Regions from separate parts of the Paenibacillus liaoningensis genome, predicted to be linked through region 2. Evidence: riboswitches for the same ligand, from Rfam matches in the RefSeq annotation. Region 2 holds a riboswitch; the other holds the start of a gene.

Region 1 (15,098 bases), on a different contig from region 2:
TGCAAATGAAAATTGCCGCCAAAAAACCGATTAGATCGGAAAACAAGCCCACTTTAAGCGCATATTTGGTTTTTCGAATGCCGATAGCGCCAAAATAAACGGTCAGCACATAAAGCGTCGTATCCGTGCTTCCTTGAATGGTAGACGCAATCCGGCCAATCATCGAATCCGGCCCATAGGTTTGAATCAGGTCTGCGGTAAAAGCAAGCGACCCTGCCCCCGTTAGCGGCCTGAGCACCGCAAGCGGCAATACCTCGCTCGGTATGCTGAGCCAATCGAACAACGGACGAACGGCGCCAATCATAAAATCCATCGCGCCAGAAGCGCGAAACATGCTGATCGCGACCATCATCCCAACGAGATGGGGAATAATTGCAATGGCCGTACCGAAGCCGTCCTTGGCTCCTTCTGTGAAGGTCTCATAGACGGGCACTTTGCGAAAAGCCGCATAAAGCGGAATAAATACGATAATAGCGGGTATCAACCATGCCGATGCTCTTGTAAAAGCGTCAAGCAACGCCGCCACCTCCCCCCGAAGCTGCCGCAGCTCCCGGCTTGGCTGGAGGAGCAAGAGGCTGGGATGGGCCTTTAATAATAGGCGGCTTTTGCCTGCTGCGGTACCAGCGATCAGCTGCAATCGCCGCGGTGGTGGCAATAAACGTTGCGGCGAGCGTCGTGCCGACGATTTCCGCCGGATTCGCCGAGCCGTAATTCATGCGAATCGCAATTAATGTCGTAGGAATAAGCGTAATGCTGGACGTATTTAGCGCCAGCAGCGTGCACATGGCTGGAGTGGCTACAGCCGGATCTGGGCTCAGCTTCTGCAGCTCCTGCATCGCCTTAATGCCCATCGGCGTTGCTGCATTGCCTAGTCCGAAGAGGTTGGCGCTGAGGTTGCTCATAATATAGCCGAGTGCCGGATGGTTTTTGGGCACATCGGGAAATAGAAAGCGGACGATGGGACCGAGCAGTTGTGCCATTTTCTTCAACAGCCCGGCATCCTCCGCTATTCGCATCATGCCAAGCCAGAACACCATAATGCTGATCAGCCCAAAGCTGATCGTCACGCCGGCCTGCGCTCCTGTGAACGCGGCTCCGGCTACTGCATCGATTTTGCCATTGAAAGCACCGACAACGACGCTAATGACAATTAAAAACAGCCAAATAAAATTAACCATGCTTCCCGCCTCCCCAAGCAGTCAAGCGTAAACGGCGGCTTTCATCTTCATCACGAAGCAGCCGTTTCAGATTCCATTTAAAGTGGTATACTGCAGACTTATATCAACTAAACAACGCCCGAATGGCTTCGCCAGCCGCCGCCAAATAACTTTCTTTCCTTAGCCCATCGTTGAAAAAGGCATCCGCTTCGGCCTTTTTGCGCTCCGGAAGCGTAAGTCTGCTGCTTCCCGTATCATAGATTGGTACAGCTCCTATTTTCGCCCCGTTCATATACCACTCCAGCGTTCCTCTTTCGCCTAATGCATAACGCGTCGTTGCCGCATTTACCACGACAAGCCGCGAAGTCAGCTGGCCTTTTTCCTCCTCCGTTAAGGGGTAGCTGAAGCTTTGCCCTACAGCGTAAGGATAGCCGGCAAGCGCCTGTCCTTTACCCGCTATTTGGGCTAGCGGATAATGCTCGAAGCCCCAATCAAGCATATGGCGATGATCCGCCCAATCGTCTCCATCGCTAAGCGTGACAGCTGCCAGCTGCTGACCGTCACGGGTGGCGGAGCTGACAAGGCAGCGCAGCGCCTGCTTGGTGTAGCCGGTTTTAACACCATCTGCACCCTCATACATTTGGAGCATTTTATTTTTGTTCACCCATTTGTACTGCCACTGCTCATGCGGATTTGGAACCTGCTTGACCGGTGTGCTGACAATTTTGGCAAACACGGGATTGCGCAGCGCATAAGCTGCCAGCTTAGCAAGATCGTTAGCAGAGGAATAATGCCCCTCCTCATCAAGGCCATGCGGGTTTTTAAATTGGGAGTTTTTCATTCCCAGAAAAGCAGCCTTTTCATTCATCAGCACAACGAAGCCTTCCTCTGAACCGCCGACATGCTCGGCAATTGCGGTTGCTGCATCATTTCCCGAGCGCAGCATGAGGCCATAGAGCATGTCCTGCAATTTCATTTCTTCATTAAGCTGCAAATAAATCGAGGACCCTTCCTTGCCTACTGCACGCTTGCCCGTCTTGACGGTGCCTGACAGGTTGCCATGCTCTATCGCTACGATTGCGGTCATAATTTTGGTTAAGCTGGCTATAAGCATCGGCTTGTCACCGTCCTCGCTGTAGAGCAATCTGCCTGAGGTGACATCAATCAGCGCCGACGCTGATGCATGTGTACTCAGCGGTTCTGGTTCAGCCGCGTAGCCTGGCGCTGGCAGGCTTGTCTCTGTCAAGCAGAGCGCCAAACCTAACAAGAGCAGTAATCGAGCTATTTTCACATTGCTAATCATTCTTCGCGGCCCCTTTCCTATGTGTAAGTCTGATATACAAGGAAGGACTTTCCTACAGACTTTTAAACGCCTTGTACACTATATGCTTGTCTCGGCAAAATAAGACTGTAAAGTGTAGCCCGCTTACGCCCTAGCTGACGTTCCAGTACCTAACGAGCGCAGCAATATTACAATATCTATATAGGCTTAACTTTTAAAATTTATACTTTAAACGAAAAACTGCCCTTGCGGGCAGCTCTGGCCTTAAATAATGGTTGTGTCAGTTGTGCTCATATAGCCTGAGTTCATAGTGGTGCCAGTTAATTGGCTTGCACCACTGGACGAGCTTCGCATCATCGATTGCACCTTGTCAAATACATATGGTGTCGAATCAATAATTCGCTCCAGCAAATGCGTGTTGTTGTCGAGCGGCACGATTTTGACGCCTTGGGTGCCGACAACGAGGAAGGCAATTGGTGTAATGGATACGCCGCCGCCGCTTCCTCCGCCGAAAGGAGTTGCTACGGTAGCTTTGTGACTGTCATCGGAGCTGCTGGACGAAGCCGAGCTGTCACCGCTGAACCGCATATCACTACCTCCGGCTACAAAACCGAAGCCAACTTTACTGATCGGCATAATAATGCTGCCGTCTGGCGTTTGCACAGGGTCGCCTACAATCGTATTGACGTCGACCATTTCTTTAATATTTTCCATTGCTGTCTGCATAAGGCCCTGTATTGGATGCTCTTGCACAACATCTCCTCCTAATTGTCCAAATCAATTTAACGCAGGCTACGCTAATAATGTTTCCCGCGGCCGCGTATTGTATGTAATTAAAAAAAAGCAAAACCACGCCCCTTTTGAAGGAGGTGGTTTTGCTTGCCCATGAAATATTTAGCTATGCTCATCCATTATTTAAACAATATATGGTGCCACACGTGAATGCCGTGCGAGCCTTTTTTGAGTCTCAGCAGCAAAGCCAGCCAAGATCTCACCGCATGGAACATGCTGAGCTTAGCCGTACAATGCCATTCCGTCTGAAAATAAGTTCCTTGGTATACCGGCTGCACCTGGAGCACCGGATCGGCTTTAAGCAGCACGAATTGTGAAATGACGCCCAGCATCGTCGTTTTAATCGACCATACTGCCCCCGTCGTCATGGCCGTCCACATCGCGTCTCCAACGCCTACCGTTGTCGACCATTTCCATTCGGTCAATTGCACCTTTTTCAGCAGCTGCTTGACCCAGCCTCGCAAATTATCGGTAACTTCCACCGCATGCTTCAGTTTTTCTATAAACCGCTGTACATTTTCGGCGTCAATTTTCCCCTGCTGCTCTTTGGAATGCTGTACGCCCGCACGGTTGGTACTAATTTGCTCATGCAGCCGAATCATGGCCCCCTGCAATTTCATCTGCGGGATCTTCACCTTATAGTGCAGCAGCCCGTACAGCCCTACAATTCGCACATCGATATGGTCAAGCTCGCCCTTCCTAGTCAGCTTTCCATATACACGCACCGGCGAAGCAAGGGCCAGCAGCAATAAGAACAAAAAAAAGAGACCTGCCGCCGTCATCAAGCCGTAAAGGTTTCCGGGCATTTTGCTTCCTCCGTTTTCCTATTATGGATTGAATATAGTATGACCCGGCGGTCAAATCTCATTCTCTGCAAGCTTGATTAATTCGGCGGAATCTCGTCAATGGTCATTTGCCGCTCGCCGATGCGTTCAAACAGCATTTGCGTCTGTTCTTCAAGGGCGTCTTCTACATCGATGTGCTTCGGCTCTGGCAAAGCTTTAATGCTCGACAAGCCGAAATAATCGAGGAACGCTTTGGTCGTGCCGTACAAAATAGGACGTCCTATTGCTTCCGCGCGGCCCACCTCTTCAATTAAATCTTTAGAGACGAGCGACTGAATCGCTCTATCGGTTTTGACACCGCGAATTTCCTCGATATCAATACGGGTAATCGGCTGGCGGTAGGCAACGATTGATAACGTCTCCAGCGCTGCTTGAGACAGCTGCGATCGTGTTGGCGTATAGGCCATCCGCTCAAAATAAGCTGCGTGATCAGGATGCGTCGTCAACCGATATGCACCAGCAACCTCCGTTACCTGAACGCCCCGCTCCTCCCGCGCCAAATCCCGGTGCAGCTCATACACCAAATCGGCAGCAAGCTCAGCATCAAACTGCATAATATCAGCAATTTGCCGCTTCGTCAGTCCTTCATCTCCTGCCATGAACAGCAGGCCCTCAATAATCGACTTCAACTTCTGATAATCCACTGTCCTCTGCATCCCCTCTCCAATGAATGACAATATCATCAAACAGCTGATGCTGAAAACAACGAATATGCTTCATCTTCATCAACTCCAAAATCGCCAAAAACGTTACGACGATTTCATGCTTGTCCATATTTTCACGAATCAGCTTTGAAAACTGCACCGTCTCATACTGCCGCAGTACTTCAACAATGTCGCGAATCCGATCCTTTACGGAAATTTCGTCCCGCTGCACGGTCGCCACAAATTGGCGCCTCGCTGCCTTTTTGAGCGCACGCTGAAAAGCCGCTACCAGATCAGACACATGCAGGCCCTCAAGCGGGTTAATGTCCTGCTCCTGCAAAAAGGGGGTCATGTCCTCCGGCTCACGCGAAAAAACGAGGCTCCGCTGCGTTTCCTTCTCGCGCAGCTGCTCGGCAATTTGCTTGAATTTGCGGTATTCCACGAGCTTCTGAATGAGCTCATCACGAGGATCAAGGCCATCATCCGGCCAGTCCTCATATTCTTCCTCAAACACGGGCGGCTTCGGCAGCAGCTGCCTGCTCTTGATGGCCAGCAGCGTAGCTGCCATCACCAAAAACTCGCTGGTCACCTCAAGCTCCATCTCCGTCATTGCGTTCAAATAGTCCATATACTGATCTGTAATCTCATTGATCGATACCTCATGAATATCGATTTCTGCTTTATCAATCAAATGCAGCAGCAAATCCAGAGGCCCTTCGAAAGATTCCAGCTTGTAAAGCACTGACACTGCCATTTCCTCCCGACTAATCTTCCGATAAAATCGCTGCGCCACCCGTAAGCGTAAACAGCTGCTGCCAACACACACTAGCGGCATCCATCCGTTACGCTGAAAATATAGAAAGGCCTCTTCTCAGAGGCCCATCTCGCGAGCTGCAAGCCTTAAGCTTAATTATGCAGCAATTTTGTCAAATTAGCCATCTCTATTGCACTAGCAGCTGCTTCATACCCTTTATTTCCAGCTTTTGTTCCTGCGCGTTCAATCGCTTGCTCGATGGAATCAACCGTCAATACGCCAAAAATCGTCGGTACGCCCGTTTTCAAGCCAACAGCCGCTACCCCTTTGGCCGCCTCATTGCACACATAATCAAAATGCGGCGTTGATCCTCTAATAACGGCGCCAAGCGTAATAACCGCATCGTATTTGCCGCTCTCTGCCATTTTTTGCGCGATAAGCGGAATTTCAAAAGCTCCTGGCACCCAAGCAACCTCAACCTCATTATCCAAAGCGCCATGGCGTTTAAACGCATCAAGCGCTCCGCTCAGCAGCTTGCCGGCAATAAATTCGTTAAACCTTCCAACAACGATTCCGTAACGCAAGCCTTCCGATACTAAATGTCCCTCATATACATGCGGCATAATTAAATTCCTCCCAAATGGTTTTTATAATATTTTTAATATTACTGTTGTTCCTGGTTTTGATCCTGAAAATCGAACAGATGGCCCAGCTTCGCCTGCTTCGTCCGCAAATAACGATCATTGTCCTTATTCGCTTCCATTTGAATCGGCACACGCTCGGTGACTTCAAGGCCATAGCCTTCCAGCCCTTTAATTTTGCGCGGGTTGTTGGTGAGCAGGCGCATTTTGCGAATGCCGAGATCGCGCAAAATTTGTGCGCCAATACCGTAGTCCCGCAAGTCCGGCGCAAATCCAAGCTGCAAATTGGCATCGACCGTATCCAGCCCCTGCTCCTGAAGCACATAAGCTTTCAGCTTGTTGATCAGACCGATTCCGCGTCCTTCCTGGCGCATATAGAGCAGCACGCCATTGCCCGCTTCCTCAATTTGCGACAGCGCTGCCGCAAGCTGCGGCCCGCAATCACAACGATGCGAATGGAACACATCGCCCGTCAAGCATTCCGAGTGCACGCGCACAAGCAGCGGAGTTTCTGGATCAATCTCGCCTTTGACAAAAGCAACATGCTCCTTGCCGTCTACATCATTCGTAAAACCAATCGCTTTAAAATCGCCGAAATCCGTTGGCATATTAACCTCAACGACACGCTCGACGAGCTTTTCCTTCGCATTGCGGTATATAATCAGCTCTTGGATTGTAATAAGCTTGAGATCATGCTCATGCTTAAACGCCACGAGATCCGGCAATCTTGCCATCGTGCCATCTTCATTAATGACCTCGCAAATGACCGCTGCCGGTTCCGAGCCGCACATCAGGGCCAGATCGATACCTGCCTCTGTATGGCCTGCCCGTCTGAGCACACCGCCATCTTTCGCAATTAGCGGGAAAATGTGGCCCGGCTTGCGGAAATCTGCCGCCTTCGTGTTCGGGTCAATGAGCGACTTGACCGTCTCGGAGCGCTCATGCGCAGAGATGCCGGTCGTTGTGGAGATATGGTCAACGGAAACGGTAAACGCCGTTCCATGAAAATCCGTGTTGCGCGCTACCATCGGCGGCAGCTCCAATTGCTCCGCCCGCTCTGCGGTAATCGGAACACACACAAGCCCCCGCGCCTTTGTAATCATAAAATTGATGACTTCAGGCGTCGCCATGGAGGCCAGCGCAATGAGGTCGCCCTCATTTTCCCGATCCTCATCATCTACAACGATAACGGGCTTGCCAAGCAGCAAATCCTCAAGCGCTTCCTCAATCGTATTGAACAAAGATTTCTCTAAAGGCTGATCCTGCTGTCCCATAAAGCTTCCCTCCCTGATCATTCACCACTTCAACTAGCCACTACCTGGTTATTACATAAATCCATTTTCACTTAAAAAAGCAGCGCTCAGCTTTGCTCCGCCAGCCTTGCCGGCTTTGCCGCCGGAAGCCGCACCAGCCTCGCGTGCTGGCTTGAAATGCAGCAAATGCTCCACATATTTGCCAATCATATCGCATTCGATATTAACCGAATCGCCTATGCGCTTATCCAGTAATGCCGTTTCTCCCAGCGTATGTGGGATGACCGATACCGAGAAGCCAGAATCATTCGTCCCGACAACCGTCAAGCTGATGCCATCAATAGCGATCGAACCTTTAGGAATGACATATTTCAGCGTTGCCGCATCATGGAGCTTTATGCTGAATATGACAGCATTAGCGTCGGTTTCCCTTTTGGCAATGATGCCTGTACCGTCAATATGCCCCTGCACCATATGACCGCCGAAGCGCCCTCCTGCCAGCATCGCCCGCTCCAGGTTGACCTGCTCCCCGGGCTTCAGCTGGTGAAGATTGGAGCGCCGGTACGTTTCTGGCATTACATCGGCATCAAAGGTGCTGCCTGTAAAGGAGATGACTGTCAGACAAACGCCGTTTACCGCTATGCTGTCACCCAGCGCTACGCCTTCGAGAACGCGGGAAGCAGCAATCGTTACTACCATAGCCTCACCCTGCTTGACCACCCGTTTCAACTTACCGACTTCTTCAATCAGACCTGTAAACACGGCCAGCCCTCCTCTCTAAACATCGCGATAGACAGGGTAGCCGCTAATGCAAATATCAGCTCCCGCTTGTTCCACCTGCATACGCTCCAGCTCAATAGCCTGTGCCATTTTCTCGAAGCCTTCAAAATCAAAGGTGCCGGGAGCGGCTGCCCCGCCAATAATTTTAGGTGCCATATAAAGCATGATTTTGTCGATGAGTCCGGCTGTCAGCATCGCGCCATTAAGCTTGCCGCCACCTTCCAGCAAAACCGAACCAATTTCCAGCTCGCCAAGCTTTCTCATCGCTTCTGGCAAATCCACCTGCTTGCCAGTGCCTGCCCGAATGAGCTCAACGCCAGCTGCCAGCAGCTCCTGCGCCTTGGCATCATCCGCCTGCTCAGTTGCGATGACGATCGTCCTTGCCGTCCGATCCGTCACCACACGCGCGGTAAGCGGCAGCTTAAGGCTGCTGTCGATGACTATACGCACCGGATGCAGCGCCGGAACGTCCGCTCTCGTAGTCAGCTGCGGATCATCGGCAAGCACGGTGCCGATACCGACCATGATGCCCATATGCTGATGGCGCAGCGTGTGCACCTGCTCCCTTGCCGCACTGCCCGTTACCCATCTGCTGTCGCCGGTGCGGGAAGCGATTTTGCCGTCGAGCGTGCTCGCTGTCTTAAGGGTGACAAACGGCAGCTTCGTCGTAATGTATTTGTTGAATTTCTCATTCATTTGGTTGGAGCGGTCTCCGAGAAGGCCTACTTCAACCTCAATGCCGCATTCCTTCAGCCGTTCAAGGCCACGCCCAGCTACCTGCGGGTTCGGATCGGTCGTAGCCACGACTACCCGTGCGACCTTGGCATCAATGAGCCGTTCGCAGCAAGGAGGCGTCTTGCCAAAATGGCTGCAAGGCTCCAGCGTCACATAAGCGGTGGCGCCTTCCGCTTCCTCTCCCGCCATTTGCAGCGCATGCACCTCGGCATGCCCGGTTCCCCGCTTGAGATGCGTGCCAAGGCCAATAATCCGGCCATCCTTTACAACGACGCAGCCGACGACGGGATTAATATCCGTCTGCCCCGCCGCTTTCTCTGCCATATCCAGTGCCAAGCTCATATAATAACTGTCATTCAAAATATCCATGAACGCAAAAAACCTCCATTAGCAACATAGCCAACGGAGATGAGAGTATTCCTTAGAGACCCGCTTTCAAGTACACAAATAATCGATTTTAACAGACCTAATTGCCCAGCAAAAAAAAGTGCAAGCAAATAAGCATGAAATCACGCCTTGAAAGTGTCTCCTTCTCCCATCCAGACTGTACTGTCGGTCCCGGAATTGCACCAGGTCAGCCGTATACAAACCGCTCATGCGTTCACACGCTCTGAATGGAATGTACACGGGTCACGGACTGACAGGCAGCAGCTATGTCGCTTCATCGTTCAAAGCGCTTAGACAGCCTCCTGATCACCGCCGGTTGGGAATTTCACCCGACCCCGAAGGAAAGTCACTGTATTATTTTTATAAAATATTGGTCACTTACTTTTAAAATGTAACTCTGATGAAATGTTACCACCGCAAAATTGAAAAAGCAAGAAATTTCGATTTTAATTCTCAGGTTAGCAGCCACACTGTCCTATTCTTTTGTAAAAAAGCCGCTTGTTTTTCCGACGAATCGAAAAAACAAACGGCCTTCCCGCAACGATTAAACCGTTACGATTTCAACTTTTTCCATTTTTTCGCCTTGGCGGAACGTGTCAACATGCTCCATGCCTTTAGCGACTTTGCCAAATACAGTGTGTCCGCCATCCAAATGCGGCTGTGGAGCATAGCCGATGTAGAATTGGCTTCCGCCTGTGTTGCGTCCAGCATGTGCCATTGCAAGCGTACCACGCTCATGCTTGTTCGGGTTGATCTCACAGTTGATTGTGTAGCCAGGTCCGCCAGTGCCGTTGCCTGTAGGGCAGCCGCCTTGAGCAACGAAGCCCGGAATTACGCGGTGGAAAGTCAAACCATTATAAAAACCATCGTTTGCAAGCTTCTCAAAGTTTGCAACTGTGTTAGGCGCATCTTGATCAAAAAGGTCAATAATAACCTCTGCTCCGTTTGCCATTGTAATTTTCGCTTGTTTTGCCATCTATTAAACATCTACCTTTCTATATCCGAATAAGACTACGTTACCAAATTTAACCCTTATTTCGCAAGGGCTGTTTTGCGAAGTCTTGCCGGAAGCAAGTCATTGCCGACAATATTGTCCAAAGATTCGCGCTGAACGACGAGATCAGACACGCCATCTTTGACAAATACGACGGCTGGACGGCGGAAACGGTTGTAGTTGCTCGCCATCGAATAATTATAAGCGCCCGTGCAAAATACTGCAAGCAGATCGCCGCTGTTTGCTTTCGGCAATTCCAGATCAATAATGAGCTTGTCGCCGCTTTCGCAAGCTTTGCCCGCTACGGTAACGGTCTCTTCGTTCGCTTCGTTCGCACGATTCGCAAGCATCGCTTCATAAACGGATTGATACAGCGCCGGACGCGGGTTATCCATCATGCCGCCGTCTACAGCGATATATTTGCGCACGCCTGGTATTTCTTTGCTCGTTCCAACGGTATAAAGCGTTGTGCCTGCATCGCCAACCATGCTGCGGCCTGGCTCAACCCAAATTTCAGGAAGCGGGAAATCCGCTGCCGTAAAGCTGGAAATAAGCGTATCCGTGATCGCTGCCACGTATTGAGCAACTGGAAGCGGGGAATCTCCGTCAACATAACGGATGCCGAAGCCTCCGCCAAGGTTGATAACCTGGAACGTCAAGCCAAGGTCTTGGCGAATTTCAATCGCAAACGCCGACATTTTCTCAACAGCCATCTGGAAGCCGTCTACTTCAAAAATTTGCGAGCCGATGTGGGAATGAACGCCAAGCACATCCAGATTGGACAGCTCCATCGCTTCTTTAATCGCCTGCTTAGCCGCGCCATTCGTCAAGTCGAAGCCGAACTTGGAATCCTGTTGGCCTGTGGAAATATAGTCATGCGTATGCGCCTCAACACCCGGCGTAATCCGCAGCAAAATTTTAACTGTCAAGCCTTTGTCCTTCGCCAGCGCATTAAGCACTTTAAGCTCAATAGAATTGTCTACTACGAAGCAGCCGATGCCTGCATCAAGCGCCATGTTGATTTCATCCGGCGATTTATTGTTGCCGTGAAAGTGGATGCGCGCTGCCGGGAAGCCCGCTTTCAGCGCCGTATGAAGCTCTCCGTCGGAAACGACGTCAAGTGACAGGTTTTCCTGCTCGGCAAGCGCACACATGGCCATTGTGCTGAATGCTTTGCTTGCATAGGCCACTTGGAATTGCAGGCCGGATTGTTGAAAAGCAGTCACATATTCATTCGCACGCTTACGCACAAGCGCCTCATCGACAATATATAGCGGCGTACCATATTCTTTCGCCAGCTCCGTTACATCGCAGCCACCGATTTCCAAATGCCCCTGGGCATTAACTTTGCTCGTTCCATGCAAGTACATTGTTATTATTCCTCCATACGTGAATAGATTCGATTTGCACCAATAGCAACAGTATATCGTAATCTACCCGCAAGCGTAATGGATAATTTAACATGTCATTTGCATTTTTTCCGATTTCACTCCGTTTTAGGCATTTTATCGAGCTGCTGCGGCCGCAGCAGATTGGGCCGCTTGCGATTTTGCAGCACGGGCGTCCGGAAAATAATACTCATCATCGCTCTGAAGTCGAACGGGATGAACGGCCACATGTAAGGGCGGTTGAATGAACGCTCCATGCACAAAAACAGCAAGATGACCGTCGTCCCGACAATAAAGCCAGGAACCTGGAGAGCAGCTACAAGCGTAATGAGCACAAGTCTGATAATCCGGTTCGCCAGGCCCAGCTCATAGCTCGGCGTCGCAAACATGCCAATAGCCGCAACCGACATGTACAAAATGACCTCGTTGACGAAAATGCCTGTCTTCACTGCAATATCCCCAATGAGAATAGCCGATACGAGCGACATCGCCGTTGCCAGCGAAGTTGGTGTATGCACCGAGGCGAGGCGCAGCAGATCGACGCCGACCTCTGCCAGCAAAAACTGCACGAGCAGCGGCAGCTTGCCGGTTTTTGAAGGTCCGAGAAATTCCAGCGCCTGCGGCTTTAGCTCAGGATGGATAACGAACAGCAGCCAGAGCGGCAGCAGAAAAAGCGAGGCGAATATGCCAATAAATCGTACCCAGCGCAGATAGGTACCGATAAACGGCGTCTGGCGATTTTCCTCGACATGCTGGATAAGATCGAAATACGTCGTCGGCAAAATCATGACGCTCGGCGACGTATCCACGAAGACGACAACTGCCCCTTCAAGCAAATGTGAGGCTACGACGTCTGGACGCTCAGAGTAACGCACAAGCGGGAATGGGCTCCAGCCCCGTTTAACGGTCGCCTCCTCCAGCTGCTTGTCGGCAAGCGGAAGGCCGTCAACCTTGACGATCGAAATTTTTTCCTTAATGGATTTAAGCAATTCCTTGTCTACCAGATCGTTAATGTAGGCGATACAGACATCCGTCTGCGTTCGCTCGCCGATCTGCACCAGCTCGTAACGAAGCTGCGGGTCGCGCAGTCTGCGCCGTACAAGCGATATATTCATCATCAACGTTTCGACGAAACCGTCACGGCTGCCCCTGACGGCCCGCTCCAGGCTCGGCTCGTCCGGCGAGCGGGCCGGGTAGTTTTTGGCGTCAATGAGCAGCGCCGTCGCTTCCTTGTCGATGAACAGCGCCGTTCCCCCAGAGAGAATGCCCGTCAGCAGCTTGTTCCAATCCTGCTCAGACCTAACTTGAGTCGCTGGCACATACATATCTAGAAAGGCATGCAGCGCATCGGATGACAAATCGTCCGGCTGCAAATAGGTCAGCCGCTTAAGCACTTCTGTTTGCAGCGTATCCTTTGCCAAACCGTTCATAAACACGAAGGCAACCCGCCGCTCGCCGAAGATCATTTCCCGAACGACAACATCGAAGCTGGTGCCGTAGCCAAGCTCATTTTTCAGCCGCTCCAGCACGTCATCCAAATCAGAAGGTATTCGTTCCTCTCGGCCATCCTGCCCTTGCTTGCTGCCCTGCCCTTTGCCTTGCGACTTCCTTCGTCCCAGCGTTTTAGAACGGGCATGCAGCGGCTGGCCGTGGCCATGCTGCCCTTCCTCCCTATTTTGCTGCTGGTCGCTTCTACTCTCCTCGCGTCGCTCCTGATGCTCCCCTACAACAAGCTGCTTGGCGTGAATAAACTCCTTCACCTGCCGCCAGCCTCGTTTTCTTTTGCCGGATGAATGGATGTCCCTATCTGTATCCGTGCCCCGCTCATTTCCCAGCTTCATCATGTCAGGAATACTAGCGTGCTTGTAATCTTGTCCCGGTTCATTATGCTGCTCCTGATCCTTATCCATCTTCTTCCTTCACCTCACTCAGTTCTCCAGCATTGCCATCTTATTTCCCTGCCATTTTCCTACCATTGATACCAAAGCCAGTCCAGCAGCGATCCCAATGTTTTGCCAAGCACCATCGCCATCACAAGGCCAACTAAATAGTCCGACAAATGGATGCGTTTGGCGAGGATGGGGAAGACGTTCAGCACCTCCGTAAGCGCCGCCGCAAGCAAGCCGACGAAAATGCCGTTCAGCAGCCCGGCAGCCATTTGTGATGTAATGCCTGCAAGCGAAAGCTTCCAATCGAAAAAATCTGCGAATGTCCAATAGACCGCCCCGCTTATAACGGCCGTCTCAAACCAAATGGACAGGCTATAGGCATAAGCGATCTGCGCAAGCCGCGGAATAAGATCCAGCACCGTTAGCAGCGCCACCAGTCCGCTGCCTACTGCAAGTCCTCCCGATAAGCCCAGCATGACAATAAATGCATGAATCGGCCAATCAAGCATCGTCCTCACTCCGAGCGGTTTGGCGATCATTTTTTTTACGCATCTCGTCGGCGATGACGTAGGCGTTCACATTTTCCTGGTAGGTGAACAGCTCTACCTCAAGCGGATTCGGCTCTTCATTGAACCTTTTTCGGAACAGATGGTTGAAAAACAGCACCATGCCCAGCCCTATGCCGAAGGAATATGGAATTTGAAACCACAGCGGATGCTCGTTATGCTCTCCGGTAATCAGCTCGACGATCCGAATATGGACCTCCTTCATGCTGACGTCGGTATGGAAGTTCATAATTGCCAGACCCGCGCCAAAAAACAGCAGCAGCCACGAAAAAATAAGCAGCGGAATCCGCGGCTTGGGCGGCTTGTCCGCAATCATGACCAACACCTGCGGATCGCCATAGGCTTCAATAGACAAGCCTGGCTCAAGCTCCCGCAGCCGGCTGACGATTTGCAGCAAATCGATGACGACGCGGTTGCCGTCTGGCTTGCTGTGACGATATAGAACGAGCTGGCCCAAGCGGCGTTCCTGCTCTTCGGACTCGCCAAGCAGCCTCGCCGCCTGCCCGAGCGTCACTTCTTTCCCGGGGCGTATTCCAATCCGCTTGCGCAAGCGCAAATAGAGAGGCTGCCGCTGCATCGTATCCATCCGTCATCAGTCCTTTATCTGTACTTGGGTTCGTTTCCCTTTTAGTATGAGAAAAACAGGAATAAGATAGTCACGCTGCAGCAGGTAAAAACAAGAAAAAAAGATCAAACCGCCTACAAGGCGATTTGATCTTTGATGGACTGCAATATTTTTTTCTCCAGACGCGACACCTGTACTTGTGAAATGCCTAGACGACTCGCTACTTCTGATTGCGTCTTGTCCCGGTAATAACGCAAATACACGATGAGCCGTTCCCGCTCGCTAAGGCCTTCGATAGCCTCGGTAAGCGCAAGCTTGTCGAACCAGCGCTCCTGCGAATCATCGGCAATTTGATCCATCAGCGTAATGGGATCGCCGTCATTTTCAAATACCGTCTCATGAATCGAGGTTGGCGGCTTATTCGCT
Region 2 (15,098 bases):
ACAGCTTAATGGCGCTTCACAAATGGAAGCCTGTTCGGCTATACAGCTACAAAGGGGTATATTTACATATATCTGGAAGGAAATTGCAGCCTTGTTTCCTCTCTCTGGACCAGTTGAACGTGTAAATACATGTCTTTATCATTGCTTTTTCAGCATATATCAGCATAATTATAGTCCTCAATAGCAAGCAGGTCAAGAGTTAAGACATACATTGCCATAAGCCCCTTTTATCCCGCTGCGCTCACGACAAGCCTTTTCCTTTATATATGCTGCGGCGGCGTACGCGAACGAATCTGTATACGCTGATTGCAAGCAGAATGAGGAAGAGCGGCATCAGCGCCACCTCGCTGCCCTGCCGCGTCGGCACCTCAGCGAAAGCAGCCCCTAGCATCAGTACAGCAAATACGCCCCACATCATAAATCTTCTTCCTTTACGTCCATTCATTGGTTTCACTCCCTCTTCCTCATTCCTAGTCATTGAATATATCTGCTTCATTAACCTTGTGCTTTTTCCACACCATTTCATAAATGACTGGCATGACGATCAGAGTGAGCAGCGTCGAGCTGAACAGCCCGCCAATAACCGTGATCGCAAGGCCACCTGAAATGAGGCTAGTCGAGGAGCCCGATAATGCAAGCGGTACAAGCGCAAGCATTGTCGCAAAAGCCGTCATTAGAATCGGTCTTAGCCTTGTTCTTGCCGCCTCCACGATTGCTTCGGTAATCGGTATGCCTGCTTTGCGATTTTTCTCCACCCGATCAAGCAGCACGACCGCATTGGTGACGACGATGCCGACCAGCATCAGCATGCCAATCATGCCGCTCATAGACAGGGCTTGCCCTGACAGAAGCAAAGCGCTGAGTGAGCCAATCGGAATAAACACCAGCGAGGCTAAAATAATAAGCGGCGTCCGCAAACCACCGAATGTCATGCTCATAATAATAAATACAAGGCCTATCGCTGCCGCCATAGCGATACCGAGGCTTGAGAAGCCGTCATTGATCATTTGCAGCCCGCCGCCGACCTTAAGCTCTACTCCAGAAGGCAGCGTCAGACTATAAATATCCGCCTGCACGAGCTTTGTAACAGCTGATACCGCACTGTCATCCTTCACCGTTCCACTGACAAGGGCATACATTTTGCCATCATCGTGGCTGACCTTGATCCAAGCTTTCTGCTCCGTAATGTCTGCGATATCCTTCAGCTTCTTTATGCCCGCTGCAGTAGGAATCTGGATATTTTCCAGCTCCTGCTTTGTGGCAATTTGCTGTTTATAAGATAAGGTTATCGCTTGTTCCTTATTATCGATTTTGTAAGTGCCAGCATCGACTGGTCGCAGCTGCTCGCCGGTCAATTGCATAATGAGATAAGGGCTAATATTGGCATCGATTCCGCTTTGGTTAAGGGAAACGACCCATTTTGGCGTTACCTCATCCATATTGTTTGTAATATCCTTTAAATCGCTGCTTTCCTTCATTAGATTTTCAACTTGAAGGGCAGTTTGCGCCAGCTTGTCCGAACTGTCCGCATAAATGCTGACATCAATATTGTTTCCCGATGGCGGCCCCTGCTGTTCGCCTGCTTTAATATTGAGCGTTGTCCCTGCCTGCTTCGCAGTGACGACTGCCGGCAGTTCGGTCTGCAGCTTCGAAGTCAATTGCGCCATATCGCTTCCTTCAGCAAATTGGACCGTAATAGTCGCTTTATTATTGCCGCCGCTGGACTGCAGCGGGTTTGCCCCCGCACCGCCAACGGAGACCTCATAGCTCTCTACGTTTTCCAGCTTACTTAAATAGGCCTCCACCTTGCCGCTGACTTCGTCTGTCTGCGTCAAGCTGCTTTGCGCTGGCAATGCAACATCAATAGCTAAGCTCGGAGTCGCACTAGTCGGCAGAAAAGCAACGCCGATTAAAGGTATCATCCCTAGCGAGCCTATTAGCAGCACAACAGCTGATCCTAATACGAGCGCTTTGCGCTTTAGAGCGCTGCGAATGATTTTTTCAAAACCGTTCGAAAGTCTGCTTTCCTTCGTATGCGGCTTCACGCTTCTGAAAAAGCGGCCGCCCAGCACAGGAATCAGCATCATCGAAACCAATAGCGAGATCGTAATGGAGAGAACGACAGCAATCGAAAACGGACGGAAAAACTGTCCAATGATCCCACTGACAAAAGCGAGTGGTGCGAAAACGACGATTGTCGCCGCCGTGGATGAGGCTACCGCCCCGATCACTTCGCGGGTTGCTTGGTAGGCCAGCTCCTTGCCGCTCATTTTCTCGCCTTTTTCCTGCCGCCATCTATATATATTTTCAATAACGACGATGCTGTCATCGACGATCCGTCCGACGGACACGGCGATGCCGCCCAGCGTCATAATGTTAAGCGTATAGCCCATTTGATCCATAATCGCAATCGTGGCAAAAATAGAAATCGGCAGCGACAAAATCGAAATAATCGTCGCCCTTACATTGCGCAAAAACAGGAAAATAATGAGCACGCAAAACAATGTGCCATACAACCCTTCACGAATGAGGCCGGATACGGATTCTTTAATTTCCTGCCCTTGGTCAACGATGACATGATAGTCCAGCTCGCCTTTGCCTTGATAAGTGCTGAGCAGCTCGCTCACATTGTCAGACACATCCGCCGTGTTGGCATCCTGCGTCTTCTGAATCGAAATTACAAAGCTCGGCTCGCCATTAAAGCGGGTAATTTCATTTTGCTCAGATACCGTCTTAATGTCGGCAATATCACCAAGCGTGATAGCGGCTGCGGCACCCACGCCGCCTGAAGCTACAGAACCATTTGATGCTCCTGCGCCTACAGCGTTTCCTGATGCAGAACCTGCGGCACTGCCAGCAGCGGCTTGATTGCCTGCATTGCCCTGCATAGCACCTGCACCCGCTCCGCCTGGATTGCCCTCCACGCCACCTGCACCCGCTCTACTCGCACTGCCTGTTGCAGAACCTGCGGCTCCGCCGCCAGTCGTTGCCGTCAGCTTCAGCGCTTCAAGCTGCTTCAAGCTGTCTAGGCTGCCGGTCAGCCTGATCGGTATGACCGTCTCCTCCTGCGACACCGAGCCCAGTGGCAGGGCGTAATCTAGCGACTGAAGCACCGTGCGGATGGAGCTAAGCGTAATGCCATGCTGCGCCGCTTTATTTTTATCTACAACAATGCTTAGCTCATTTGACGTACCGCCCTTCAGTGTTACGTTTCCTACTCCGGCTAGCTTTTGCAGCTCAGGAACGACGCTGTTTTGCAGCTCATCAGCCAGCTTTGCCGAATCTCCTTCGGCAGCAAATACAGCCGCTTGATAAATAGGCTGGCTATTTGCCGACAAGCGCTGCACCGTTACACTCGCATTATCAGCCAGCTTCAGCTTGTTCACCTCAGCTTCAACTTCGCTGTATTTTTTGTCCATGTCGGTGCCGAAGGGAAACTGGATAAAAATGCTGGCTGCATTTTCAGAAGAGGTGCTCGTTAGCGACTCATAGCCCTGCACGCGCTTCAAATTGTCTTCAATCGGCTTTGCAACGTCCGACTCGATTTCCTCCGTTGAGGCGCCGGGCTGAACCGCCTGCACGAATACGGCCGGGAAATCCAAATCCGGAAACGTCTGCTGCTTAATTTGCGTGGAGGCATACAAGCCATACCCTAGCACCAAAGCGCATAATAAAATGACGGCAACGCTATTTTTCAAACTAAATTTGGTCAATCGATTCACTGTGTATCTCTCCTCTCGCTGTATAACCTCCTTCATCATAACGAGTAATTTTGTACTAATTATGTACAGGGCCGCCGTCTGCCCTAATTGGATTTATCTGGTGGAGCGAGCGGCAGCACAACGGTCATCGTCGTCCCTTTGCCCACTGTACTCTCTACCCTGATTTCCCCCGCATGGAGCTCGACAATCCGCTTAACGATCGAGAGGCCGATGCCATTTCCGCCAACGGCACGCTCGCGGGCTTGATCTATTTTATAAAAGGGTTTGAAAATATGGTGTAGCTCCTCCTCCGGAATGCCCACTCCACTGTCGGCAACCGACACGGTCACGCTATGCTGGCTTACCGACAAGTGAATCGCAATGACGCCTCCAGCTCCAGTGAACTTAATCGCATTGCTCAGCAGGTTCGTCCAAAGCTGGCTCAGCTTATCTTCATCAGCCGAAATCGTTACGGGCTCCAGGTCCAAATCGAGCTGAATGTTCTTGTAAAACCAAAGCGGCTCGCTGGCAATCATGACATCTTTAAGCTGCTCATCCAAGCGATATTGGCTCATATTCGGCTGAATTTGGTCATGCTCGAGCGCGGACAGCTTGAGCAAATCCTGTGTCAGCCGGGAAAGGCGGTCGCTTTCCTCCTCGATAATGGTGAGCAGGCGGAGACGGCTTTCCTCATCCATTTTTTTCTGCTTAAGCGCCATTGTGAAGCCTTTAATCGAAGTAAGCGGAGACTGGATTTCATGAGAAACGTCCGAGACGAACTGCCTTCTCACCCGCTCCAGCGAATCGAGCTCCTGCGCCATCTGATTGAAGCTTGCTGTCAGCTCGCCGATCTCATCCTTGCGTTTCGTAGCAAGCCTGATGCTGAAATCGCCTTTTGCCATTTTGCGCGTAGCCAAGGTTAAATGCTTCAAAGGCCGCACCATATAACGGGAGGTGACGATAACGAGAAGCGTTCCGACTAATAGCACCAAAATAAGCTGCATGCGGAAATAGCCGAAAGCCAGATTGGCAACGCCATTCGTTTCAGGCTTTATAAACAAGGCATAAGCATGTCCTTCAATTTGAAAAGGAAGCCCTACGACGAGCCGGTCATAATCTTTATCCATTCCGCCCCGGTAAACGCCGCCGTTCAGCACGCTGCGCAGACTTTCCCCCTCTACGTGCAGCTTATGATTGGCAACCTTGTCGGTTTCATGAAGCGGTATGCCTTGTTCGTCATAAACGATAAAGGTAAAAATCGGCAGCGCAGTAATCCCCTCCATTAAAGCATCCAAATTGTTCGGATAAGAGTGTTTGTAGGATTCGATAATCGTTTTGCCGCTGGCGATTAAATTGTCCTGTACGTAGGTGCGAAGCTTGTAGCTAAATAAAAAATGGGTCATGAAAAAGCTTAAAACGACGCTCGCCAAAACCGATGCGACAAACACCAAAATTAAGCGGACATACAGCGATTTAATCACGGTATACCTCCAATCGGTAGCCCAGCCCCCAGATTGTCACGATTTTAAAATCCTGATCATACGGGGTAAAACGCTCCCTCAGACGTTTAACATGCGTATCCACCGCCCGCTCGTCGCCCTCGTAATCGTAGCCCCATATTTGCTCAATTAACGCATCGCGCTTGAACAGCTTGCCCGGATAGCTTGCCAGCAAAAACAGCAGCTCAAATTCCTTGAGCGGTATGGACTCACTTGAGCCCGTATCCTTATAGCGGATTTGATAGCTTGTTTTATCGAGCGTCACTTGGCCAAGCCTGACGATTTGCGAGATTGAAATCCGGTAACGCTTCAGCAGCGCCTTCACCCGCATGACCAGCTCCATCGGGTCAAAAGGCTTCACCATATAATCGTCGGTGCCCAGCCGAAAGCCTTTAATTCGCTCCGGCGCCTCCCCTTTGGCGGTAATCATCATAATCGGCTTGTCCCCCGCTTCCCGCACCCGGCGGCAAAGCTCCCAGCCATCCATCTTCGGCATCATAATGTCCAGAATAATGAGATCAACCGGATGATTGCAAAAATAATCCCATGCGTCCGCTCCGTTGCCTTGCTCTATAATTTCCATGCCTTCATCCTCCAAATACAAACGGAGCAGCTGGCGGATATGCGGATCGTCATCTACTACGAGTACGGTCGTCATGCGGCTACCTTCTTCCCGATTTTAAGTACAGTTCTATGTCATAGTGTAATACACATTTTTGTATTTTTTATGTAGGAAGTGAAAAAAACTCGCCGTTGATCGGCGAGCCTGCAGCTAGTTTATTTGGCTAGTTCATAATGCTGATTCATATTACTGATTTATTTTAAGGCTGAGTAACACCATCATTCCATTCCCCCATTGCGTGGGAGCACAATACACAATCACTGCACACCGACACCCGGTTGTCAAAAATCGTTTCAATCGTCCGGATGACCTGCATATCGACATGCTGCGTATGAACGACAATTTGCTTCGGTGATGCAGCAATTAGCGAGCTGATGACCATATCCTCAATGTTCATTTCCGTTTCCAGCATTTCGGCTACCAAGCGATCGGAATGCGGCTTCGGCTCAAACAATTGAAATTTGTCATTATACAAAATAAATTCATGGTTGCCTTTATGAACCAAATGGACCATGGCGACCTTCGATTGCTGCAGCCCAACAAAATATTTGAGCAGCGAAATAAACTCCTGATATTGCTTATCCAGCACATATTCATCCAAGGCATATTCCACAATATCGCCTAGCTCGTGACGATATCCATGAAGTCTGAAGGTGGCGATACCGCCAAGGTCGAGCTGTGTATTTTCACTTAAATACAGTTCGATTTCCTCGGCTACCTTAAGCTTGCGGCGCTTTCTGTCCGCATCCAGAAACTTGGCATTCAAGCCATCCAGATCGGTATCCTGCATCAGCTGGCTGCAATATTTTTCGATAACGGAGATGTCCGTGGAATGGCCGCCCTGATATTTTTTCTTAATGATGCTGATGAGCATTTCCGATTCCAAATTGGTTACAACAAATTCAGCAAGCGCTTTGGCTGCACTGTGGTACAGCATTTCTCCATGCTTATTCAGTTGAAAATAAGGCGTTGCCGACTGGCACATAATGCTGCCCGCAGGCTGCAGCTCGAACTGCACCAAACGCCCCTGTGATGCTGCTTCAATATGTAGATCCTCATTCGTATATTGCGCCATTAAGGCCGCTAATCCAGCTGCCGTAGATTGAAGCTTGGAAGGCAGCGTAACGGTGAATAGTTCCATAAAAAAGCCAACCCCTTTCATTCCCCTCTAAACAGTATATGGTGCACGAAGCAACGATATACGATGAAGACATTGGGAATGAAGGGGGCTATGAATGTGCTGGATTTAAGCGGCAGCTTGTGGCTGCTGAACAGCCTGTTCATTGCTGCTGCGGCTCATAAGCCATAAGGTCAGCCAAATGAGCAGGAAGCCGCTAAGCTGCCCTAACGTCAGCGTCTGGCCAAATACGAGCCAGTTAATCAATACGCCGACGGCAGGGAAGGAAAGCTCAGCAAGCGTCGCGTATACAGCTTTAGTTGAGGAAAGCCCTTTGTAATATAGAAGCATGCTGATTAAACCTGGGAAAAAAGCTTGAAACAATAAATTGACGGCAATCAGCGACAATTGGCTGCCCTCAGCATTGAGGCTCCACGCGTCGCCACTTGCCAGCAAAATGACGCTGAGCAGCGGCAGGGCAAGCAGAAACCTGAGGGACGTCACTATGGAAAAGGACAATTTCTTTTGCAGCAAATATTTGCCCATAACGGTTGAGCCGCCCCACAATGCCGCTGCAATTATTGAGAATAAGCAGCTGAGCAAAGCAAGATCATGCAGGCCCACAGTCGGAGATCCAAAGCCGAAGGTCAGCAAATAGGTGCCTGCGAGCGCCGCCAGCAAAAAGACGAAAAACTTTCGCGGCAGCTTTTCCTTCAGCAAAACTCTGGCGAGCAAAATCGCAAATAAAGGCTGGAGCTTCTGAAGCAGCAGCACCGCATTAGCACTGCCATGGGAGAAGGCTGCGGTGAACAGCACCGTCGCTACAGCTGAGCCGCCCCAGGAAATGAACAGCAGCGCCCCGATGACGCCAATTGACAGCTTGCCGACTAATGTACGGCGGAATTTAAACAATACGGGGACTGCGTAAAAAGCGAGCAAAATATGCTCAATAAATACAATTTGCGCCGAGGTAAAGCTTTTGAGCAATAAAATACGGAACAGCGGGTCAAGACCCCAAAGTGTCGCGCCAAGCGCCACATACCATATCCCGTTAATGCCTGCAATGCGTGATGTTCGCCAGCCTGCTTTCTCGCTAGCCAGCTCTAATGTGTTCTGCAATTCAAAAACCTCCTGAGAAAGTTTTGAATTGAACCTTCTTTTCACTATGAAAAAGAAACAATGCCCCTGTCAGTAAACTGACAAGGGCATCATCAACAAACCTGATAAATGAATGTCATTTAACAAGCTGGTTCTGATCTTCTCCCGTCCGGACTATACCGTCGGCTCTGGATTCTCACCAGATCAGTCCCGGCTGCAAGCAGCTAGGAGTCGCGGGCTCTGGATGCTCCGAACGCATCCTTACCGCCGGTAGGGAATTGCACCCTGCCCTGAAGATTCATATTCGATTAAATCGTATTGTAACACAAAAGATTACAGTTTGAATAGTCTATTGGTTTGGAAATTTCAAAACTATTACTTAGCTTCCTCTTGTGAGAAGCCTAGCTCTTTTTTCAATAATTCTAAATCAGTAGTCGCTCTTAGCATAATGTCGTAAGCCACATCTGTATTAGCGTTAAAGCTTTGGAGCATTTCTGGATCACTATCTTCAAAAGCTAACGAATAATAAAACATGGCATTGGATTTGAATTTGTACATTTGCGCAAAGTCCGCTTTAATCTCAGTAAGCCGCTCTTCTCTTTCTTTCGTCAAGCCTTTAGGAATTTCAATATCTTCCATACGAATAGAGATCGAATTGTTGGTTTTTTCCGCTTTTTCAATAAGTTCTAAGTCTGGCATTTCATAGTTTGCAATTTTCAATAATTCTTTTGACACCTGCTTATTTAGGCCGTCCGCTTCTTTATCCAGCGCATTTACTTTCTCTTCAAAATTTTGAACGATAATAAGTTGCTCTTCCACAGTCCCTACACCCATTTTATGGACAAGATTATTACAGCCTCTAACTCCGGCAACCGCAAGGCATAAAACGATAACGCCAACTAGCATGGCTAGGCTGCTGCCACATCCCTTATTTCCACTATTACTCATTATAAATCGTATCCCCTCTTTACTAATCATTCATGTAAATTATTTAAATGTTAAGTGATCAAAAATTTTAATAAATATCTTCGAGATATTTCGAGCATCATCAATTCCTCTGTGATGTGTCCCCTCCAAAGGAATTTTCAGCATTTGAAGCGCTCGTTCCATTCCCACTCCCCGCTCATTTCCAATCCTTTTTCCATGTTGATGTTTGATGCTGATATGATTTCTAGTCCACTCTGCGCGAACCTTATGTAAATCACAGTCTTTCTTCAGTTGGCTTTTATCGTAAAAGCCCCAGGAACACAAAAAATAGTCTTCTTCCCCAATCCAATCTTGAAATTTATTAAAGACTTGTGGAAAATATGAGGTAGCATTAACATCCTCTTGAGAAATTGAAGTAAGTTTCTTACAAAAATCAGATAATTGCGGGTTTACTTTCGGTTTAATGAATGCCTGAAACTCACTGATCATTTCAAGTTTATCATTTATTTTAACCGCTCCGACTTCAATAATCTCGTTTTGCTTAGACCTATCATTCTCCCAACAAGTTGCTTCTAAATCAAATACAATATAGTTCATTCATTTTCCTCTTCCCCTTTTTCTAACTAATGTACAGTTCTACTTGATAGGCACTATCGAGATAATACATCTTAATCCAATTGTTTCTAAAACGATATATATCTTTATGTAATAGTATATCAAGTTTTAATAAAAATTTAAATAAATATAAAAAAACTTAAATCATCCCCATGAAATGGAGAAATGAATTTAAGTTTTTTGGGTTAGTCTATCATTTAAGCTGATCTGCTTCTAAAATATCTATCACTCAACCAACCTTCATCCGTTCCTCGTCCCTTTGCTTTAACTTTTCAAGCAGCAAATCATGTTGCATGCTGTCTTCTTTAATGATGTTTCTGCCTGCAAGAATGAAATAGGCGATCCCGCCTACCATGCATACAATCACTATTATTTGATTAATCATCTACGAACCTTCCCCTCGCCACAATTAATAACCCTACCTTGCTGCTTAACCGGATCAGGACCGAGCGGAGCTTCTTTTCTTAGAACGCGTTCTTGTCAAACCAACGCTGACCGAAGCTGCCACTAAAAATACGGTTACCCCCGCAATAATCGCGAAAAAGGACTGATCAAAAGCAGCATGGCCTGCTGCTTTTAGCGCCTCGGCAGCCTGTGCAGGCAATCCTTCTGCAACCACAAGCGCTTCATCCAAACTATCTTTCACATTGCCTGGAACTTGGAGTCCAGTAGGGATTTTCATAGTCAAAGTGTATACAAGGCCTGACATACTTCCGATGATCGCAATACCCGACGCTCCGCCCATCTCATAGGCTACTTCCTCAATCGATGCCGCCATACCCGCTTTCTCAGGGGGAGCATAGCTCATAATAGAATGCGATGCTGCTGTCATCCCTGCCCCCAGGCCTGCACCAAGGAGAGCCAGTCCAACAATCTGCCCGGCAATGCCCGAATCAAATTGCAGAAGATACACACCCATTCCCAGCGCCGCGATTAGAAGGGCGGCGCTCTTAATACGAATGACATCATAGCGATGCAGAATCGATCCAGTCAGCGGACCCGCAATGAGTGCTGCTAGCGGTATGCTTAACGTATACAGCCCCGCTAGAAGCGGACTCAGGCCTTCCACCAGTTGAAGACGCTGGGTCACCATATACTGAACCCCCATCTGCGCAAATGTACCTACCAAAGCCGTAATAAATGCAGCCGAGAAACCATTTATTTTAAATAGCGAAAGATCAATAAGTGCATTTTCATTTCTATTTTGCCGACGAATAAAGATGATTAAAGCCACGATGCCGATAACAGCCCCTATGACCGCAAAAGTCAGCGACCCTTCGCGCCGAGCAAACTCTTTAATGGAATAGATAATGGCTACCATCGCTATCATAATTTGAATCGAACTAATTAAATCCCACTTCTTTTCTTTATTGCCCGGATGATTTGGCACATATAGCAGTGTCAATACAAGTGCAATAATGGCGATAGGAAGGTTAATTAAAAACACTGAACCCCACCAGAAATGCTCCAGAAGAAGTCCGCCTACGATGGGACCTAGCCCTGCACCTCCAGAAGCAACAGAGCCCCAAATGCCGATTGCCAATCCAAGCTCGCGTCCATCTGTAAAGGTAATTCTGATAATCGACAATGTGGCAGGCATCATCATGGATGCTCCGACGGCAAGCAGAACCCGTCCCGCCACTAGCACATAGGGAGCGGGAGAAAAAGCGGCAAGTAGTGAAGCGGCAGTAAAGACGAGCAAGCCGGCGGAAAAGATTTTTTTATGCCCCCAGCGGTCGCCTAATGTTCCCATTGCAGGAAGCAGGCCCGCCATAACGAGCGAATAGCCATTCAAAATCCACAATTTTTCCGATGCGGACGCACCGAGATCGTGGGTTAAGCTGGGCAATGCCGTATACAGGATGGTCATATCCATCACAATAAGTAAAAGTGCGCTTGAAACGATAACCAGAACCAACCAACGTTTGAATTTAGACATGTTATTCCTCCATGAAACCAAGTTAACTTGCTTCAAACACTAAAGTATCGGGTTACCCTATAGTCAACCTTAAATTGTTAGGCTACAATAGGGTTGATTCATTTTGTTAGCTTATAACGGAGGAATGAACGATGTTCGAGAGCCGCAGCTTATATCTTACGACCAGCGAATTTGCCAAAACTTGCGGGGTTACCAAACATACCCTGTTTCATTATGATGAGATCGGGCTTTTAAAACCAGAATATGTAAACTCAAAAGGTTATCGTTATTACTCCGTTCAGCAATGTTACGTACTGGATATTATCAATGTACTGAAAAAAGCGGGGAGCTCCCTACAGGAAATCAAAGGGTTTATTCAGAATCAGAACACTCCTCTGTTCATAGAACTGCTCAAACAGAAACTGCATGAACTAGAGATGGAACAGATTAGAATACAAAGGATGCAAAGACTTTTGAAAGGCGCCATCGAAATGTCGGAGCAAGCTGCAGGATTACTTCAAGAGGGACCGTCAGTGGCGGAAGGTGAAGAGGAATATTTTATTGTCACACAACTGGAACAGGGTGATGGTGACAAGGAGTTTGCTCACAAATTAAATGAACATCGCAGCTACTGTGAAATTCACTTGATTGAGACCGAGTTTCCGATTGGGACTATTTTAGGCAAGGATCATTTTGAATCAGGCGATTATTATGGGGACTTCATTGCCAATAAGCTAAAAGCTCCGATAGTAGGAGATCGAATAATCATCAAACCCAAGGGGCTTTATGTTGTCATGAATCATCGAGGATCTTATGAATCGATGTCCGAAACGTACGCTATCATAAAAACTTATATGAAAAAAAACGGCTTGGCCATATGCGGAAATGCGTACGCGGTAGAAGTGCTCAGCTACCTTTCGGTAAAAAATCCGAACGACTATATTATACAAATATCGGTTGAGGTATCTGAAGTGTGAAATGCTGCTTTAGAGGCAAGAACACAAAAACGCTTGTCTAATATCTATCCTGTAACGGATAAAATATTAGACAAGCGTTAGTAAGTTTAATTACCGAAAATAGCTCCGAATTAGCTGATCGCTACAATCTAATTCTGCATCACAAAATCCTGCTCAGCCTTATCGCTTTCATTGTACATCCGCAAAATTTCATAGCGCGTATTGCGCTGCGCCGGAACTTTACCCGCTTCACGAATAAGCTTCAATATCAGCTCAATGTTGACCTTATGCGTCGTGCCCGCAGCGGACACTACATTTTCTTCAATCATTGTGCTGCCGAAGTCGTTGCAGCCATAGGCTAGCGAAAGTTTACCCATGTCAGGTCCCATCGTTACCCAGGACGATTGCAGGTTGTCAATATTGTCGAGGAAAATACGGCTTACCGCGACAATTTTCAAATATTCCTCCGGCTTCGCTTTCTCCATCGGCATTCTCGTATTGTCTGGCTGGAACGGCCAGGAAATAAAGGCTGTAAACCCTTCGGAGTCGTAGCCATTCGCTTTGCATTCATCTTGAACGTCACGAATGCGCAGCAAATGCAGGGCGCGCTCCTCCATCGTTTCTCCAAAGCCATAAACCATTGTAGCCGTCGTATTCATGCCATGGCGATGAGCCGACTTCATCACGTCGATCCAGTCCGTATAAGAGCCCTTCTTACGGCTGATTTTACGGCGTGTACGGTCATCGAGGATTTCCGCGCCGCCGCCTGGCAGCGAATCCAGTCCCGCCTCATGCAGCTGGCGAACAACCTCATCCAGCGACAATCCATCTGATACTTCCTTCATCTTCTGTATTTCCGCAGGCGAGAAGGAGTGCATCGTAATGTTCGGGAAGCGCTGCTTGATTTCCTTCAGCAAATCCGTGTAATAAGTAAAAGGCAGATCCGGGTTCGTTCCGCCCTGCATCAAAATTTCGGTTCCGTTAACGTCAATCGTTTCTTGAATTTTGTTCATAATCGTCTCGTTATCGAGCACATAGCCCTCTTTGGAGCCTGGGGCACGATAAAAGGCGCAGAACCTGCAATAAACGTCGCACACATTCGTGTAGTTGACGTTTCTTCCTACAACGAAAGTCGTTACAGGCTCGGGATGCTTGCGCAGCATAATTTCATTCGCGACTTTACCCATTTTCTCAATCTCGTCGGATTCGAACATAATAATACATTCTTCCAAGCTGATTCGTTCACCCCGCAGGGCCTTATCCAATATCTGGTCCAACGTTGCCATTACGCAAGACCTCCTTATCTATAGCTGTAGTTTTGATGTTGCGCTTTTTTTCACAAACTAATTAAGTATAGGCCAATTTTATCATACTATGCTCATATTCGTCATCTTTCGTTTACAGTCATTATAGCCGCTAAAAAGGAAAAACACGGCTTGTCAGTAATGACAGCCGTCTTTTCCTCCACTTTACGAGGCTGTTAGCCGCGCAAAGCCTGATCCAAATCTGCGAGCAAATCGTCGATATGCTCAAGGCCTACCGAATAACGGACAAGACCGTCCGTTATTCCGCGTTCATGGCGCACTTCCTTCGGCATTGCCGCATGCGACATCATGGCCGGATACGATAAAATGCTTTCTACGCCGCCCAGGCTGACAGCTACAAGCGGCAGCTTCACACGGCCAAGCATCGCTTTCGCCCGCTCGCCGCTGCCCACATCAAAGGACACGACTGCGCCATAGGCGGAGCATTGCTGTTCATGAACCTCACGGCCCGGATGATCGGCAAGGCCAGGATAATAAACCTTCGTTACCTCTGGATGGTCATTCAGCCATTCCGCCAGCTTGCGCGCGCTGCGCTCGCTATGCTCCATGCGGGCTTGCAGCGTCTTAATGCCGCGCATAAGCAGCCAGCATTCATGGGAGCTCAGTACAGCGCCGAGGCCATTTTGCAGCTGATACAGCCTGCGTCCCAGCTCTGGATCAGCCGTTACAGCAAGGCCCGCAAGCACGTCGCTATGCCCGCTCAGAAACTTAGTCGCGCTGTGCACGACTATATCTACTCCAAGCTCTAGCGGACGCTGGTAATAAGGCGTCATAAACGTATTGTCCAGAATCGTCAGCAGGTTATGCTCCTTCGCCCACGAAGCCACCTCCGAAATGTTGGTGATTTTCAGCGTCGGGTTGGAAGGGGTCTCGATAAATACCGCTTTCGTATTTGCTTTATATGCCGCTTTAACAGCTGCAAAATCCGTCATATCGACGAACGTCGTTTCCATGCCTAAACGGTTCAGCACTGTCGTAAGCAGACGGTATGTACCTCCGTACACATCCTCTGTCACAATTACATGGTCACCCGCCGACAGCAGCAGGAATGTCGTTGAAATCGCCGCCATGCCGGATGCAAAGGCAAAACCTCGCGTACCGCCCTCCAGCAGCGCAATTTGATCCTCCAGCGCCTGCCTGGTCGGATTGCCGGACCGGCTGTAATCGTAAGGCGGATTTTGGGACAAATCGCTTTGATGGAACGTAGATGCCTGAAAAATCGGGGTACTGGATGCACCCGTCTGCTCATCAAAGGATCCTTCAAAATGAAGCAATTTCGTTGCAAAATGACGCTTGGCATATTCCTCTTTGTTATGTCTG

What was found. Region 2 has a riboswitch for FMN ahead of AC6B99_RS10900 (DMT family transporter). Riboswitches for the same ligand answer to the same signal wherever they lie in the genome.
Region 1: it holds a riboswitch for FMN, as region 2 does, so the genes downstream of both, ribD (bifunctional diaminohydroxyphosphoribosylaminopyrimidine deaminase/5-amino-6-(5-phosphoribosylamino)uracil reductase RibD) here and AC6B99_RS10900 (DMT family transporter) in region 2, are expected to answer to the same signal.

The regions. Positions count from the first base shown of each region.
Region 1 covers NZ_JCAALU010000014.1:210,442-225,539, reverse strand. Annotated here, with positions in the region: gene AC6B99_RS22540 (spore maturation protein) at 1-517, opposite strand, end outside; gene AC6B99_RS22535 (nucleoside recognition domain-containing protein) at 510-1,178, opposite strand; gene AC6B99_RS22530 (D-alanyl-D-alanine carboxypeptidase family protein) at 1,282-2,460, opposite strand; gene ytfJ (GerW family sporulation protein) at 2,704-3,192, opposite strand; gene AC6B99_RS22520 (DUF2953 domain-containing protein) at 3,351-4,037, opposite strand; gene scpB (SMC-Scp complex subunit ScpB) at 4,115-4,720, opposite strand; gene AC6B99_RS22510 (segregation and condensation protein A) at 4,689-5,468, opposite strand; gene ribH (6,7-dimethyl-8-ribityllumazine synthase) at 5,627-6,097, opposite strand; gene AC6B99_RS22500 (bifunctional 3,4-dihydroxy-2-butanone-4-phosphate synthase/GTP cyclohydrolase II) at 6,139-7,389, opposite strand; gene ribE (riboflavin synthase) at 7,441-8,130, opposite strand; gene ribD (bifunctional diaminohydroxyphosphoribosylaminopyrimidine deaminase/5-amino-6-(5-phosphoribosylamino)uracil reductase RibD) at 8,146-9,252, opposite strand; FMN riboswitch at 9,407-9,617, opposite strand; gene AC6B99_RS22485 (peptidylprolyl isomerase) at 9,815-10,246, opposite strand; gene lysA (diaminopimelate decarboxylase) at 10,303-11,634, opposite strand; gene AC6B99_RS22475 (spore germination protein) at 11,751-13,562, opposite strand; gene AC6B99_RS22470 (stage V sporulation protein AB) at 13,622-14,050, opposite strand; gene AC6B99_RS22465 (stage V sporulation protein AA) at 14,043-14,693, opposite strand; gene sigF (RNA polymerase sporulation sigma factor SigF) at 14,807-15,098, opposite strand, start outside.
Region 2 covers NZ_JCAALU010000006.1:291,142-306,239, forward strand. Annotated here, with positions in the region: gene AC6B99_RS10875 (hypothetical protein) at 242-445, opposite strand; gene AC6B99_RS10880 (efflux RND transporter permease subunit) at 471-3,722, opposite strand; gene AC6B99_RS10885 (HAMP domain-containing sensor histidine kinase) at 3,806-5,182, opposite strand; gene AC6B99_RS10890 (response regulator transcription factor) at 5,175-5,858, opposite strand; gene AC6B99_RS10895 (putative sporulation protein YtxC) at 6,022-6,963, opposite strand; gene AC6B99_RS10900 (DMT family transporter) at 7,069-8,058, opposite strand; FMN riboswitch at 8,191-8,339, opposite strand; gene AC6B99_RS10905 (hypothetical protein) at 8,413-8,985, opposite strand; gene AC6B99_RS10910 (3'-5' exonuclease) at 9,025-9,561, opposite strand; gene AC6B99_RS10915 (hypothetical protein) at 9,809-9,964, opposite strand; gene AC6B99_RS10920 (MFS transporter) at 10,019-11,518, opposite strand; gene AC6B99_RS10925 (MerR family transcriptional regulator) at 11,650-12,474, shown strand; gene mqnC (cyclic dehypoxanthinyl futalosine synthase) at 12,603-13,739, opposite strand; gene AC6B99_RS10935 (aminotransferase class I/II-fold pyridoxal phosphate-dependent enzyme) at 13,934-15,098, opposite strand, start outside.